2 regions of the Cellulosimicrobium sp. GQ32 genome follow, and region 1 is predicted to be linked to the other one. Evidence: riboswitches for the same ligand, from Rfam matches in the RefSeq annotation. Region 1 holds a riboswitch; the other holds the start of a gene.
What was found. Region 1 has a riboswitch for S-adenosylmethionine ahead of AC6CH9_RS01890 (ABC transporter substrate-binding protein). Riboswitches for the same ligand answer to the same signal wherever they lie in the genome.
Positions count from the first base shown of each region.

Region 1 (7,274 bases):
CGCCGCTGCTGCTCGTGTGGCTCGCGGACGTCGCGCGGGCGCGCGCCCTCGGCGAGCGCCAGGGCGTCCGGCTCGAGGCCACCGACTACCTCGAGACGACGGTCGTGGCGTTCCTCGACGCCGCGCTCGCCGCGCAGAACGCCGTCGTCGCGGCCGAGTCCCTCGGCCTCGGCACCGTCTTCATCGGCGCGCTGCGCAACCACCCCGCGCAGGTCGCGGCGGAGCTCGGCCTGCCCGAGGGCGTCGTCGCGGTCGTCGGGCTCGTCGTCGGGCACCCCGACCCCGCGGGCGGCGAACGGGTCAAGCCGCGGCTGCCGCAGGCCGCCGTCCTGCACGCCGAGCGCTACCGCGCCGCCGACCAGGAGCAGCACGTCGCGGCGTACGAGGAGCGCATCGCGCCCTTCTACCGCGAGGAGGGGCTCGACGGCGGCTGGCACGACCGTGTCGTCGACCGCCTGCGCGTCCCCGGTGCCCTCCGCGGGCGCGCCCACCTGCGACCCACGCTCGCCGCGCTCGGGTTCCCGTCCAAGTAGCCGGCGACCCCGCACGCGACCGCGTCGCCCCGAGCCACCGCACCCCACCAGAGGAAGCCATGTCCCACCAGCACCCGCACCAGACCGCCGCCCCCGGCGGGCCGCGACCGGCGTCCGGCCGCGTCCCGCTGTCCGTGCTCGACCTCGCGATCGTCCCCGAGGGGGCGACGGGCCAGGACGCGGTGCGCCGCGCCGTCGGGCTCGCGCGCGACCTCGACCGGCTCGGCTACCACCGCGTCTGGTACGCCGAGCACCACCTGTCACCCGGCGTCGGCTCGGCGTCGCCCGCCGTGCTCGCCGCCGCCGTCGCGGCCCGGACCGAGCGCATCCGCGTCGGCAGCGGTGCCGTGCTGCTGAGCACGACGAGCCCGCTCGTCGCCGCCGAGCAGTTCGGGACGATCGCCGCGCTGCACCCCGGCCGGGTCGACCTCGGGCTGGGGCGGGCGTTCACGCCGCCGAAGGGCGGGACGGGCACGCAGGGTCCGGTGCGCGCGGTGCGGTCCGCCGCGACCGGTCCCCGGGTCGTGGAGGGGCTCTACGTCCCGGGAGCGCCGCCGTCGGACGTCAACGACTCCGTCCTGCGCGAGCGGATCCTCGCCCAGAAGCGGATCGTCGGCGCCTCGCGCACGCCGGTCAGCTTTCGCGACGAGCTCGACCTCGTGCTCGGCCTGCGTGCCGGGACGTACCGCGACGAGCACGGGACGCCGTACGTGAGCCCGCCCGTCGAGGGCGCCGACTGGGACCTGTGGGTCCTCGCGTCGAGCCCTGGTGAGAGCGCGCGCGTCGCGGGCGAGCTCGGGCTGCCGATCGCCGCGAACTACCACGTGGCGCCGTCGGCGACGATCGACACCGTCGCCGCCTACCGCGAGGCGTTCCGCCCGGGCGTGCTCGACGAGCCGTACGTCGTCGTGTCCGCCGACGTGCTCGTCGCCGACACGATCGAGCGCGCTCGCGAGCTCGCGACGCCGTTCGCCGACTGGGTCCTGTCCATCCGCAGCGGCGCCGACGGCGCGATCGCCTACCCGGAACCGGGCACGTCGCCCGCGTGGGAGGAGCGGCCCCAGGCCGAGCGCGCGCTCGTCGCGGACCGCGTCGACACGCGGATCGTCGGCGACCCGGGGACGGTCGTGCAGCGGCTCGAGACGCTGCGCCGCGCGACCGGCGCCGACGAGCTGCTCGTCACCACCGCGACCCACGACGCCGACGACGCGCGCCGCTCGTTCGAGCTGCTCGCCGAGCACTGGTTCGCGGCGGACCCTGCTCCCGACGCCGCGGCGACACCCGCAGCCACCGACGTCGCACCGGCGCTCGCCGCCACCCCCTGACGCGAGATCGACCTGCGCGTCGCCAGGTCGACCTCCTGAGGTCGATCTCGGACGTGCGGGTCGATCTCGCGACGATCCCTCGAAGGAGAAGACCCATGACGACCACCCCGCCCCTCGAGACCGCGAGCGACGCCGCGGCCAGGGTCGCCGACGGCGCGCTGCTGATCGACGTGCGTTCGGCCGGCGGCCGCGCGTCGCACGGCGAGATCCCCGGCGCGACGCTCGCCGACCGCCACGACCTCGACGCGCTGTTCGGCCCCGCCGACAACCCGGCGATCTCGCTCGACACGCCCGTCGTCGTCGTGTGCGGGTCGCCGAACGGCTCCGGCCCCGTCGCCGCGGCGCTCGCCGAGCGCGGGTACACGAACGTCTCGCACGTCGACGGCGGCTTCCCGGCCTGGAAGGACGCCGGCCTCCCGGCGTCCGACCCGGTCGAGGCGCCTGCGACGACTCCGGAGCCGACGGCGTCCGAGGACCCGACGGCGTCCGCCCGGCCCTGAGCCGGCGCCCGACCCGCACCGCGCACCACCCGCACCCACACCTACGGAGACCCTCATGCCCGTCGAGTTCCTCGGCATCGCCACGACCAACGACGCGTCGGAGACCACCGAGCGCACGACCGCCGCGTTCGACCCCGCCTACCTCGAGCGCATCGTCCGCGCGCACGAGGACAACGGCTGGACGCGCGTGCTCTTCGCCTACGGCTCCTCCGGCCCCGAGCCCGCCGCCCTCGCCGCGTACACCGCGGCGCGCCTCGACTCGATCGAGCTGCTCCTCGCGCACCGGCCCAACGTGTCCTACCCGACGTACGCCGCCAAGACGTTCGCCACGCTCGACCAGCTCTCCGGCGGGCGGCTGTCCGTCCACTTCATCACGGGCGGCAACGACCACGAGCAGGGTCGTGAGGGCGACACGCTGACCAAGGACGAGCGGTACGCGCGCACCCACGAGTACATCCAGATCGTCAAGCACGCGTGGGCGAGCGCCGAGCCGTTCGACCACCACGGCTCGTTCTACGACTTCGACGACTTCGTGCTCGACGCCAAGCCGTTCGAGGGTCGCACGCCGACCATCTCGTTCGGCGGGTCGTCCGACGCCGCGTTCCGTGTCGGCGCGGCCGAGGCCGACATCTACGCCGTCTGGGGCGAGCCGCTCGACCGCACCGCGGAGCAGATCGCGCGCGTCCACGCCGAGGCCACCGCCGCGGGCCGCGCGACGCCGCCCCGCATCCACGCCGCGTTCCGGCCGATCGTCGCGCCGACCGAGGAGCTCGCCTGGGAGAAGGCGCACCGCGTCCTCGACCGGATCGAGGCGCGCAAGGCGGCCGCGGGCGGGCAGCTCAGCCGTCGGCACCCGATCGACAGGCCTGAGAACGCCGGGTCGCAGCGACTCCTCGAGATCGCCGCCCAGGGCGAGCGTTTCGACACCGCGCTGTGGACCGCGACCGCGAAGGCCACCGGCGGCGCCGGCAACTCCAACGCGCTCGTCGGCACGCCCGAGCAGGTCGCGGAGGCGCTCCTGGCGTACTACGACCTCGGCGTCCGCGTCGTCTCCGCCCGCGGCTACGACCTGCTCGACGACGCGGTCGACTTCGGCCGCTACGTCATCCCGATCGTCCGCGAGGAGGTCGCGAAGCGCGACGCCGCCACCGCGGAGGCCGCCGCGGCCTGACGGTCCGCGACCGAGATCGGCAGAGAAGGACGAGATCGGCAGCCCCGGCCGAGGTCGGCACGTGCACCTGCCGACCTCGACAGGTGCTGCCGATCTCGGTGGCGCGCCCGCCCGACCACGAACGACGACAGCAAGGAGCAGGACCGTGCGTTTCCAGGTACTCGACATCGTGTTCAACCCGCCCCATCCGGTGACCGGGGAGGCGGTCGCGCCGTCCGACCGGTTGAACCGGGTCGTGGAGACGGCGGTGCTGGCGGAGGAGCTCGGGTTCGACTCGTTCGCGGTGGGGGAGCGGCACGCGGGGGAGGTGCTGTCGTCGGCGCCGACGGTGATCCTCGGGGCGGTCGCGGCGCGGACGTCGCGCATCCTCCTGAGCACCGGCGTGACGGTGCTCTCGCTGCTCGACCCGATCCGCGTCGCCGAGGACCTCGCGACGGTGGACCAGCTCAGTCGGGGGCGGCTGGAGATCGTCATCGGCAAGGGCAACGAGGTGCTCCAGTACCCGCTGCTCGGGCTGGACATCGACAAGCAGTACGAGTACCTCCAGGAGAACTACGAGCTCCTGCGGCTGCTGCTGTCCGAGGAGGACGTGAGCTGGACCGGGCGGCACCGGCACGCGCTGGAGCACGCGACCACGCTGCCGCGGCCGTTCGCGGGGCCGTTCCGCATCTGGCACGGGTCGGCGACGTCGCAGTTCGCGGTCGATCTCGCGGCGCGGTACGGGGACCCGATCGTGAGCGCCAACGCCCTCCAGCCGCGCGAGAACTACCAGGTGCTCATCGACCGCTACCGCGAGCGGTACGCGGAGCACGGGCACGACCCGGCGTACGGGTTCGTGGGGTCGGGCTCGGGGGGCCTGTTCCTCGCGGACACGACGGAGGAGGCGATCGAGCAGTACCGCCCGATCTACGAGGGTCAGGTCGCGGCGGCGGCACGCCGGGGATACGGGCCGGACGCCGTCGGGAAGGCGCCGAGCTTCCGGACGGTCGAGGACGCGGTCGAGCGGGGACCCGCGCTCGTGGGGTCGCCGGAGCGCGTCGCGGAGAAGATCCTCGACTACCACGCCTCCTACGGGCACGACCTCCAGTCCGTCTCGGTGAACCACCTGATCCCCGCCTCGCAGCAGGAGGACGTCCTGCGCCGGTTCGCGGAGGAGGTGGTCCCGGTCGTGAAGGCCGAGGTGAAGACCGACCTGTGGAGTCCGGCCGACACCCGTCGCGCGGCGGGGTTCACCGCAGCCTGACGAGGCATCCTCGACGCCATGGTCGGCTCGCTCTTCCTCGAGCGGAGCGGCGTGAATGATGGAGGAGACTGCGCCGCGGGCTCGGCTGCAGGCCAAGAGCACCTCTGCGGGCGAGGTCTACGGTGTAGCGTCGCGTCTCCGGCGCGTCTCCGGCGCGTCTCCGGCGCGTCTCCGGCGCGTCTCCGGCGCGTCTCCGGTCTCGACGCCGTCTCTCGCATTCACGCCGCCTTCCCTGGCGCGACGACCCATTCGTGAGGTGCGCCATGACGAACCACTACTCGCTCGACGCGTTCTTCGGCTCGTTCTTCCATCAGGACTGGGAAGAGGACTACGGGAGCGCCGCAGGTGCTCTGGCGCGCTTCCTCGATCTGGCCGGCCCCAGCAGGTACGGCGGACTCGTCGAGGAAATCGACAGCACCCTGGACAACTACCGTTCCGACGAGCAGGTCGCCGAGTGGATCAACGGCCGACTTCACGCCGAGATCTATCCTGAGGCTGTGGGAATGCCGCTGCGCGACTGGCTCCTTGTGGTCAGGGGAGAAGTGGCGGCGAGAATCACCGCATCAGATCCTGACGGTCCCTGACGAGTTTCGCTCTCCTCGGCTTCTCGCGTGCGGGCTGTGGTCGGCGGGTTTGATCGCCACGGCTCCGGTGGCGCGTAGTGCTCGGCTGTGTCGACGCGCGTCCGAGCGCGCCCGGTCCGTGGTGGCACCCACCTCCCGAGTCGCCCGCCCCGGTGCGGTGACACGTGAGGCGGCCGCGACTCGCGTCGTCTCGGCGGAAACATCCGTCCGCCTGGCGGGACGCCCGTCTCGAAACTTGACTCAACCGGTCGGGATTGTCTTTCCTGCTCCCAGGTGACGAGCGTCAGCACGCAGGCCCGGCTCGCTGACCAGCAACCCTTCGACGTGACGGGGTGCTCCGGGAACGACCTGACCGCGTGGCTCCCGCCGCGCGGTAAGCACGGCACCCCGGTGGGTTCCCCCGCCGCGCCGGCCCTCGGCCCGGCGCGGACGACCACCGGCGCCGGACGATCGCCGGTCCTCAGCCGGCACACGAGGAGAGCAGCACGACATGATCCCCACACCTCACCGACGCCGGTCCTTGACCGTCGCCGCGGCGGCCGCCGCGACGGGCCTCCTGCTCAGCGCGTGCGCGGGCGGCGGCTCCGGCGCGTCAGACGGCGACGGGTCGCCGAGCCCGTCCGGCGAGCCCGTGGCAGGCGGCGACCTGACCTTCGCGATCACGGTCGACTCGCACTGCATCGACCCGCAGCAGGTCGGCAACAACGACGCCATCGCCGCGGCCCGCCAGACCGTCGCGTCGCTCACGGCGCAGGACCCGGAGTCGGGCGAGATCCTGCCGTGGCTCGCGGAGAGCTGGGAGGTGAACGACGACGCGTCGAGCTACACGTTCCACCTGCGCGACGACGCGACCTACGCCGACGGCACGCCGATCGACGCCGAGTCGGTCAAGACGAACTTCGACGCGATCGTCGCGCTCGGCGCGACGGCGTCGCTCGGGTCGCAGTACCTCGTCGGCTACGAGGGCACGACCGTCACGGACCCGCAGACCCTCACGGTCGACTTCGCGGCGCCGAGCGCCCAGTTCCTCCAGGCCACCTCGACGTTCTCGCTCGGCCTGCTCGCGCCGTCGTCGGCCGACCTGAGCGTCGAGGACCGCTGCGCCGGCAAGTTCGTCGGGTCCGGGCCGTTCGCCGTGAAGTCCTACACGCAGGACCAGGAGATCGTGCTCGAGAAGGTCGCGGGCTACGCGTGGGGCTCGGAGGCCAACGACCACCAGGGCGAGGCATACCTCGACACGGTGACGTTCAAGGTCATCCCCGAGGCGAGCGTGCGCAGCGGCAGCCTGGTCTCCGGCCAGATCGACGCCACGGCCGCGATCTCGACCGTCGACCTCCCGCAGTTCGACGGGAACGGGTTCTGGCTCGAGTACCGCGCCAACCCGGGCGTCGTGTTCAACCTCTTCCCCAACGAGTCGAGCCCGCTCGCGGGCGACGAGGCCGTGCGGACGGCGATCCTCCAGGGCATCGACCGCGAGCAGATCGCGGACACCGTGCTCAGCGAGCAGGACGAGCCGGCCACGAGCGTCCTGTCGCACTCGACGCCGCTCTACGAGAGCGTCGCGGACGAGCTCGCCTACGACCCCGAGGGCGCGAAGAAGATCCTCGACGAGGCGGGCTGGGTCGAGGGCGCCGACGGCGTCCGTGAGAAGGACGGCCAGAAGCTCTCGACGACCGTGACGTTCTGGCAGGTGCCGGAGCCGCTCGAGCTGGTCCAGCAGCAGCTCGCGCAGATCGGCGTCGACCTCCAGCTCCAGCACGTGACCGTCGCGGAGTCGCAGGCCATCAAGGAGAGCGGCGACTTCGACTTCGACTACTACAACCTCACGCGCTCCGACCCGGACGTGCTGCGGACGATCTTCTCGGCCAACGCGCGCAACATCAACCAGCGCGACGCGGAGGAGGTCGACGACCTCCTC
Region 1 covers NZ_JCAXEP010000001.1:453,320-460,593, reverse strand. The annotation lists gene AC6CH9_RS01920 (NADPH-dependent oxidoreductase) at 1-533, shown strand, start outside; gene AC6CH9_RS01915 (LLM class flavin-dependent oxidoreductase) at 593-1,858, shown strand; gene AC6CH9_RS01910 (rhodanese-like domain-containing protein) at 1,954-2,358, shown strand; gene AC6CH9_RS01905 (LLM class flavin-dependent oxidoreductase) at 2,414-3,529, shown strand; gene AC6CH9_RS01900 (LLM class flavin-dependent oxidoreductase) at 3,675-4,772, shown strand; gene AC6CH9_RS01895 (contact-dependent growth inhibition system immunity protein) at 5,036-5,356, shown strand; SAM riboswitch class IV at 5,629-5,742, shown strand; gene AC6CH9_RS01890 (ABC transporter substrate-binding protein) at 5,847-7,274, shown strand, end outside.

Region 2 (7,274 bases), on a different contig from region 1:
CGATCTCCATGCGCGAGCGCGCCGCCTCGACCGACGTCACGTCGGCGTCGAGGCCGTCGATCGCGCCGATGACCTCGCCGAACTCCGAGTAGCACAGGTGCGTGTGGATCTGCGTCGCCGCCGCCACGCCCGACGTCGCGAGCCGGAACGAGCCGACCGACCAGTCGAGGTACGCGGGCTGGTCGGCCTTGCGCAGCGGCAGGAGCTCGCGCAGCGCGGGCTCGTCGACCTGGACGATCCCGATGCCGGCGGCCTCCAGGTCCGCGATCTCGTCGCGCAGCGCGAGGCCCACCTGGTTCGCCGTGTCGCCGAGCGGCTGGTCGTCGCGCACGAACGACCACGCGAGGATCGTCACCGGTCCGGTGAGCATGCCCTTGACGGGCTTCTCGGTGAGCGACGCCGTGTAGGCCGACCACTCGACGGTGATCGGCGCGGGCCGCGTGACGTCGCCCCACAGGATCGGCGGGCGGACGCAGCGCGACCCGTACGACTGCACCCAGCCGTTCGCCGTGACCGCGAACCCGTCGAGGTGCTCCGCGAAGTACTGCACCATGTCGTTGCGCTCCGGCTCGCCGTGCACGAGCACGTCCAGGCCCAGCTCCTCCTGGAGCGCGACGACGCGCGCGATCTCCTCGCGCATCGCGGTCGTGTAGTCCGCGTCCGAGAGCTCGCCCTTCGTCCACAGCGCGCGGGCGCGGCGGATCTCCGGCGTCTGCGGGAACGAGCCGATCGTCGTCGTGGGCAGCAGCGGCAGGTTCAGGCGCTCCTGCTGTGCCGCCGCGCGCTGGGCGTAGTCGCCGCGCGCGAAGTCCGCGTCGGTCAGGGCGGCGGCGCGCTCGCGCACCGCGGGCACGACGACGCCGCTCGCCTCCGCGCGCGACGCCACCGCCGCGCGGGACGCCTCGATCTCCGCCGCGACCGCGTCGCGACCCTCGGTGAGCGCACGGGCGAGCGTCGCGACCTCGCCGACCTTCTGGTCCGCGAACGCGAGCCAGTCGCGCAGGCGCGGGTCGAGCGTCGTGCCCGACGCCGTGCCGGGCTCGGCGAACACCTCGTCCTCGACGTCGTGCGGCACGTGCAGCAGCGACGTCGACGTGCCGACCGAGACCGCGCCGGCACCCAGTCCCTCGACGGCGTCGACGACCTCGAGCTTCGCCGCAAGGTCCGCGCGCCACACGTTGTGCCCGTCGATCACGCCCGCGACGAGCGTCTTGCCGGCGAGGCCGGGGATGCCGCGTTCGGCCGCGGCAGGGACCGCGCCCTTGACGAGGTCGATCGCGATCGCGTCGACGTCGGTGCCGGCGAGGAGCGCAAGCCCGTCCCGGGCCGCCTCAGCGGCGGTCTCGGCACCGGCCTGGAGCGCGCCGAACGGCGCGGCGACGAGGATCGCGGGCCGCGCGTCCTGCGCCGAACCCGGGGTTCCGGGCGATGCGGAGGCCAACGTGGCGTCCAACCCCGGGTTCGGCACGGGGCGGAGGTCGGTCGCGAGGGCGCGGTACGCAGACTCCACCGCGGCGGCGAGGTCGGCGAACGGCACGTCGACCGAGTCGGTGACGAGGATCGGCTCGTCGAGCTGGACCCACGGCGCGCCGGCGGCGGCGAGCGCGCGCAGCAGGTCGGTGTAGGCGGCGACGACGTCGTCCAGGCGGTCGAGCGGCGAGTACCCCGCGGGTGCGTCGTCCGCGGCCTTGGACAGCGCGAGGAACGTCACCGGCCCGACGACGACGGGCCGCGTCACGACGCCCGCCTCCTTGGCCTCGACGAACTCGCGCACGACGCGGTCGTCGACGAACCGGATCGGGGTGTCCGGGCCGATCTCGGGCACGAGGTAGTGGTAGTTCGTGTCGAACCACTTGGTCATCTCGAGCGGGGCGTCGTCACCCTGACCGCGCGCCACGGTGAAGTAGCCCGCGAGGTCGAGGCGGCCGGCGGCGTCGGTGAGCGACGCGAACCGCGACGGGACCGCCCCGAGGGCCGCGGCGACGTCGAGCACCTGGTCGTAGAAGGAGAACGAGCCGGGGACCGAGGCGTCGTCGGCGCCGAGGCCGAGGTGGACGAGCCGGCGGACGGTCGCGAGGCGCAGCTCGCGGGCCGTGGCCTCGAGCTCGTCGGTGCTCGTGCGCCCGGCCCAGAACGCCTCGACGGCCTTCTTGAGCTCGCGACGGCGCCCGATGCGCGGGTAGCCGAGCACGGTGCCGGCGGGAAAGCCGGCCTGAATCTGGGTAGGGGAGGGTACGGAAGTGGCCATGATCGAAACCTCTTGCTGGTCCGGAGGACCGGTCAGACGGGCGTGCCGTGCGTGGCGGTGCTCGTCGTGGGCAGGGAGGTGCCGGTGACCCACGGCCCGCTGGCCAGGTCCGGGACGAGCGGGGCGGCGGCAGCGCTGGCGCTGCTTCCCGTCCCGGCCGACCCGCCGCCGAGGTGGACACCCTCGAGCAGGTCAAGAGCGGCGCGGTGCTTGTTGAACGTGTACACGTGCAGACCGGGCGTGCCCGCGTCGAGGACGCGCTGCGCGAGGTCCACGGTGTACGCGATCCCGTAGGCGTGCTGCGCCTCCGGGTCGGGGAGGGCGTCCAGCGCGTCCAGCAGGTGCTGGGGCGCGCGCACGCCCGTGAGCTCCTCGACGCGACGGAGCCGCGCAGGCTCCGTCGTGGGCAGCAGCCCGGCGAGGATGGGGATCGTCACGCCGGCCGCGCGGGCCTCGGCGACGAAGTCGGTGTACGACGACGCGTCGTAGAAGAGCTGCGTGATCGCGAAGCTCGCGCCGGCCTGCTGCTTCTGCCACAGGCGGCGCACCTCCTGGGTGCGCGTGGTGCCGGCGGCGGGGTTGCCGTCGCAGAACGTCGCGACGGCGATCGTCAGCGGCCGGGCCGCGCCGCGCAGCGCGACGGCCGGGTCGGACGCGCAGCGCGACGCCTCGACCTCGCGCAGCAGGGCGACGAGCTCGGTCGACGACCGGACGCCGTCCGGCGCGGGCTGCCAGTCCGGCTGATCGCGCGGCGGGTCGCCCCGCAGCGCGAGGAAGCTCCGCACGCCCTCGTCGAGGAAGTCGGTGATGACCGACTCCACGTCCTCGCGCGACGCCCCGACGCACGTGAGGTGCGCGATCGGCAGCACGGGCGTGCCCTGGAGCAGGCGCCCCACGACCTGGCGCGCGGTCGCGCGGTCGGTCCCGGCGGCGCCGTACGTCACGGACACGAAGTCGGGGTGCGTCGCGACGAGGCGCCGCGCCGTCTCCCAGAACTTGGGCGCCGCATCCGGGCGCCGCGGGGGCATGAGCTCGAACGAGACCGTGGGGCGTGCGGCCCCACCGTGGGCCTGCCCGACGGCGTCCGCGACGCTCACGACGTCGCCCCGGACGGGGTGCGTGCGTGCGCGACCGCCGTCGGGCACGTGCTGCCCGGACGGTGCGCGAAGGGTGCCTCTGAGACCATTAGTCGCTCCATCGACCCTGGCGTTAGCACCTTTGTCCTCGGGAGGCTTCCGTCGGCGGGTTGCTGCGGTGTCGTCGAGCCAGGACTCTCGACCGCTCTGGATGGTTGGCACGATCCTACGACCCATCCGACATGCGGTCGAGCGTGCCCGTCAGGTGAGACGCCCGGGAGGTGGGGGGTGTCTCGCCGGTGGCCCCCGGGGGTGCGTCGCGACCCTTCGACCGAAGCCGAGCACGGGGCCCGCCGTGTCCGCGACTCCGACCCGCCCGACCGGTGGCTCGCGCTGTGGGACGGCGGCCACGCCGCCTCGCACCGTCGTCAGCGGCGTCGGAGCTCCGGGACGTGCAGGCGCCGCAGGAACCGGTCGGTGCGCAGCGGCGGGCCGTGGCGGTCGAGGAGCGACACGACGACGACGGTCGCCGTCGCGAGCGGGATGGTCCAGGCCGCGGGCTGGGCGAGCAGGGCGCGCACGACGCCGGGAAGGCCGTCCGCCGTCGCGCCTGACGAGCCCGTCCCGTAGCCCGCCGCCACGAGCGCGGACGAGGCGAGCAGCGCCGTCGCGCACAGGACGGAGCCCACGACCATGCCCGCCACCGCGCCGCGCGCGGTGAGGCGGCGCCACCACACGCCGAGCAGGATCACGGGCGACAGCGCGGAGGCGGCGAAGACGAACACCGTCCCGACGCTCGTCACGAGCCCCTGCGGGATGGTGACGAGCGCGAACGCGAGCGGGATGAGCGTGCACGCGACGGCCGACCACCGGAACGACCGGACGGTCCCGCCGAACAGGTCCTGGCTCACGACGCCCGCCAGCGCGACCACGAGCCCCGACGACGTCCCGAGGAACGCCGCGAACGCCCCGGCGACGACGAGCGCGGCGAGGAGCTCGCCGCCGAGTCCGGGCACGAGGCGGGTCGGCAGGGTGAGGACCACGGTGTCCGCGACCCCGGGCTCCGCGAGGTCGGGCGCGACGACCCGCGCCACGAGCCCGAGCGTGCTCGACACCATGTAGAACACGCTGATCATGACGAGCACGACGACGGTCGTGCGGCGGGCCGAGCCGCCGTCGGGCGAGGTGTAGAAGCGCACGAGGACGTGCGGCAGGCCGGTCGTGCCGAGCAGGAGGGCGAGCAGGAGCGAGACGGTCGCGTACGCGTCGAGGCCGCCCGGCCCGGCCTCGTGGGGGAACACTGCGGCGGGGTCGAACGTGACGACGGCACCGCCGGGCTCGAACGCCCCGCCGAGCGCCATGAGCACGAAGACGAGCGGCACCGCGAGGGCGGTGAGCTTGACCCAGAACTGGAACGCCTGGACGAACGTGATGGAGCGCATGCCGCCCGCGGCGACCACGGCGCTCACGACGACCGCGATCCCGACCGAGCCGACCCACGGCGGGACGGGCGCGACGCTCGTGATGACGAGCGCCGCGCCGTGGAGCTGCGGCACCACGTAGAGCCACCCGATGACGAGCACGAGGACGCTCGTGACGCGGCGCGCGACGACGGAGTCGAGCCGGGCGTGGACGAAGTCGGGGATGGTGTACGCGCCGCTGCGCCGCAGGGGGCCCGCGACGAACAGCAGGACGAGCAGGTAGCCCGCCGCGTACCCCACGGGGAACCAGAACGCCTCCGCGCCGGACAGCAGCACGAGGCCGGAGAGCCCGAGGAACGTGCCCGCGGACAGGTACTCGCCGCTGATCGCCGACGCGTTCCAGACCGGCCGCACGGTGCGCGACGCGACGAAGAAGTCGCTCGTGGTGCGCGAGATCCGCAGGCCGTAGAACCCGATGAGCCCGGTCGCGAGCAGGAGCAGCGCGATCGCGACGAGGGGCAGCGCGCTGGTCACGGCCCACCGCCGTCGTCGGGGCCGGGCTCGTCGGTCGCGCCCGCGCCCTCGGCGAGCGCGCGGTACCGGCGCTCGTTGCGCGCCGCTGCGACCGCGAAGACGACCGCGAACGCGACGATCACCGGGTAGAAGCCGTACGCGTGCACGAGCCATGGCAGCGGCACGCCGAGCAGCACGACGTCGTCCAGGGCGGGCACGCCGCTCATCGTCACCGTGAGCAGCGTGACGACGGCGAGGAACGACACCACGCACGCCAGCCCGAGCCGGAGCTGGGCCCGCACGAGCCCGCGCGTGTAGTGGGCCGCGTCGTCCTCCGGCTCCTCGGGGCGATCTCGCGAGGTGTCCGACGGCGGCCCGCCGCTCGGGGCGACGGCGGCACCACCGGTGTCGGGCCGCGCGTCCGTCGACCGGACGCGCACGCGCCCCGGTCCGAGCGCTGCGTCCGCGGCCGAGTGCTGCGTCCCTGGACGCAGCGCTGGAGCGGGAACGCACCCGTCGCCGGACGAGGTCGGGTCCGACGAGGGTGCCGGGTCGCTCACGACGGACCCCGGTGGGGGCCGAGCAGCGCCTCGCGCACCGCCGGGACCATGCGGCGGCTCACCGGGACCTCGTGGCCCGCGACGACGAGCGCGGGCTGCGCGCCCCCGAACCGCGCCGCGGTCACGGCCGCGCGGTCCACGAGGTACGACCGGTGGACGCGCAGGAACCCGGCCGGGGCCCACCGCTCCTCCAGGTCGGACAACGGCTCGCGCACGAGGAACTGCTCGGTGTCCGTCACGAGGCGCGAGTAGTCGCCCTGGGCCTGGACCCACCGGACGGCGCTGCGCCGGACGAGGCGCGTCGTCGTCCCGACGGTCACGACGAGCGTCTCGTCCTCCGGCGCCTCGGGGCCCGGCCGGGAGGAGGCGTCCGTCGGGGCCCCGCCCGTCGGCGGTGTCGACGCGCCGTCCGGTACGGCGCCGGGAGCGCCGCCCCGCCCGGCGCGGTCCGCGACGCGCTCCACGACACGGTCGACAGCACGCGCCAGGCGCTCGCGGCGCACGGGCTTGAGCACGTAGTCGACCGCCTCGACGTCGAACGCCTCGAGTGCGCGGGCCTCGTCGGCGGTGACGAAGACGACGGCGGGCCGGTCGGCAAAGCGCGAGAGCGCGCGCGCGAGGTCGAGGCCGGTGAGGCCGGGCATGTGGATGTCGAGGAACGCCGCGTCGACCGTGCGCGAGGAGAGCTCGCGCAGCGCCTCCGAGCCGGTCGCGACCCCGAGCACGGTCCGCACGCGCGGGTCGCGCCGCAGCAGGGCGACGAGCTCGTCGAGCACGGGCCGCTCGTCGTCGGCGACGAGCACGTCGAGCCCGACGTCGGCCGGGTCCTCCTCGGTCACGGCACGCTCACCTCCGTCTCGTGCAGCGGCTGCGACCGTGGGACGCGCAGGCGCACGAGCGTGCCCGAGCCGGGCGCGGTCTCGATGTCGAGCGCGTGGTCGTCGCCGTAGAGCTGGCGCACGCGGGTGTCGACGTTGCGCAGGCCCACGTGCGTCGTGTCGCGCGACGTGAGGAGCTCGCGCACGACGGCCGGGTCCATGCCGACGCCGTCGTCCTCGACCGTGATCTCCGTCTGGGTGCCCTCGTCGCGCGCCGTGATGACGATCGTCCCGCCGTGCTCGCGCGGCTCCAGGCCGTGGCGCACCGCGTTCTCGACGAGGGGCTGCACGGAGAGGAAGGGGATGACGGCCGTCAGCGACTCCGGCGCGATCTGCAGGGTGACGGCGAGGCGCTCGCCGAACCGGGCGCGCTCGAGCTCGACGTACGAGTGGATCGAGCGCAGCTCGTCGGCGAGGGTCGTGAAGTCGCCGCGCCCCCGGAACGAGTAGCGCGTGAAGTCGGCGAAGTCGAGCACGAGGTCGCGCGCCCGCTCGGGGTCCGTGCTGATGAACGACGCGATGGCGCCGAGCGCGTTGTAGACGAAGTGCGGGCTGATCTGGGCGCGCAGCGCGCGCAG
Region 2 covers NZ_JCAXEP010000005.1:90,755-98,028, reverse strand. The annotation lists gene metE (5-methyltetrahydropteroyltriglutamate--homocysteine S-methyltransferase) at 1-2,248, opposite strand, end outside; gene AC6CH9_RS10075 (methylenetetrahydrofolate reductase) at 2,281-3,276, opposite strand; SAM riboswitch class I at 3,440-3,542, opposite strand; gene AC6CH9_RS10070 (sodium/solute symporter) at 3,753-5,279, opposite strand; gene AC6CH9_RS10065 (hypothetical protein) at 5,276-5,818, opposite strand; gene AC6CH9_RS10060 (LytR/AlgR family response regulator transcription factor) at 5,815-6,657, opposite strand; gene AC6CH9_RS10055 (sensor histidine kinase) at 6,654-7,274, opposite strand, start outside.
Region 2: another riboswitch for S-adenosylmethionine. It lies ahead of AC6CH9_RS10075 (methylenetetrahydrofolate reductase); the one in region 1 lies ahead of AC6CH9_RS01890 (ABC transporter substrate-binding protein).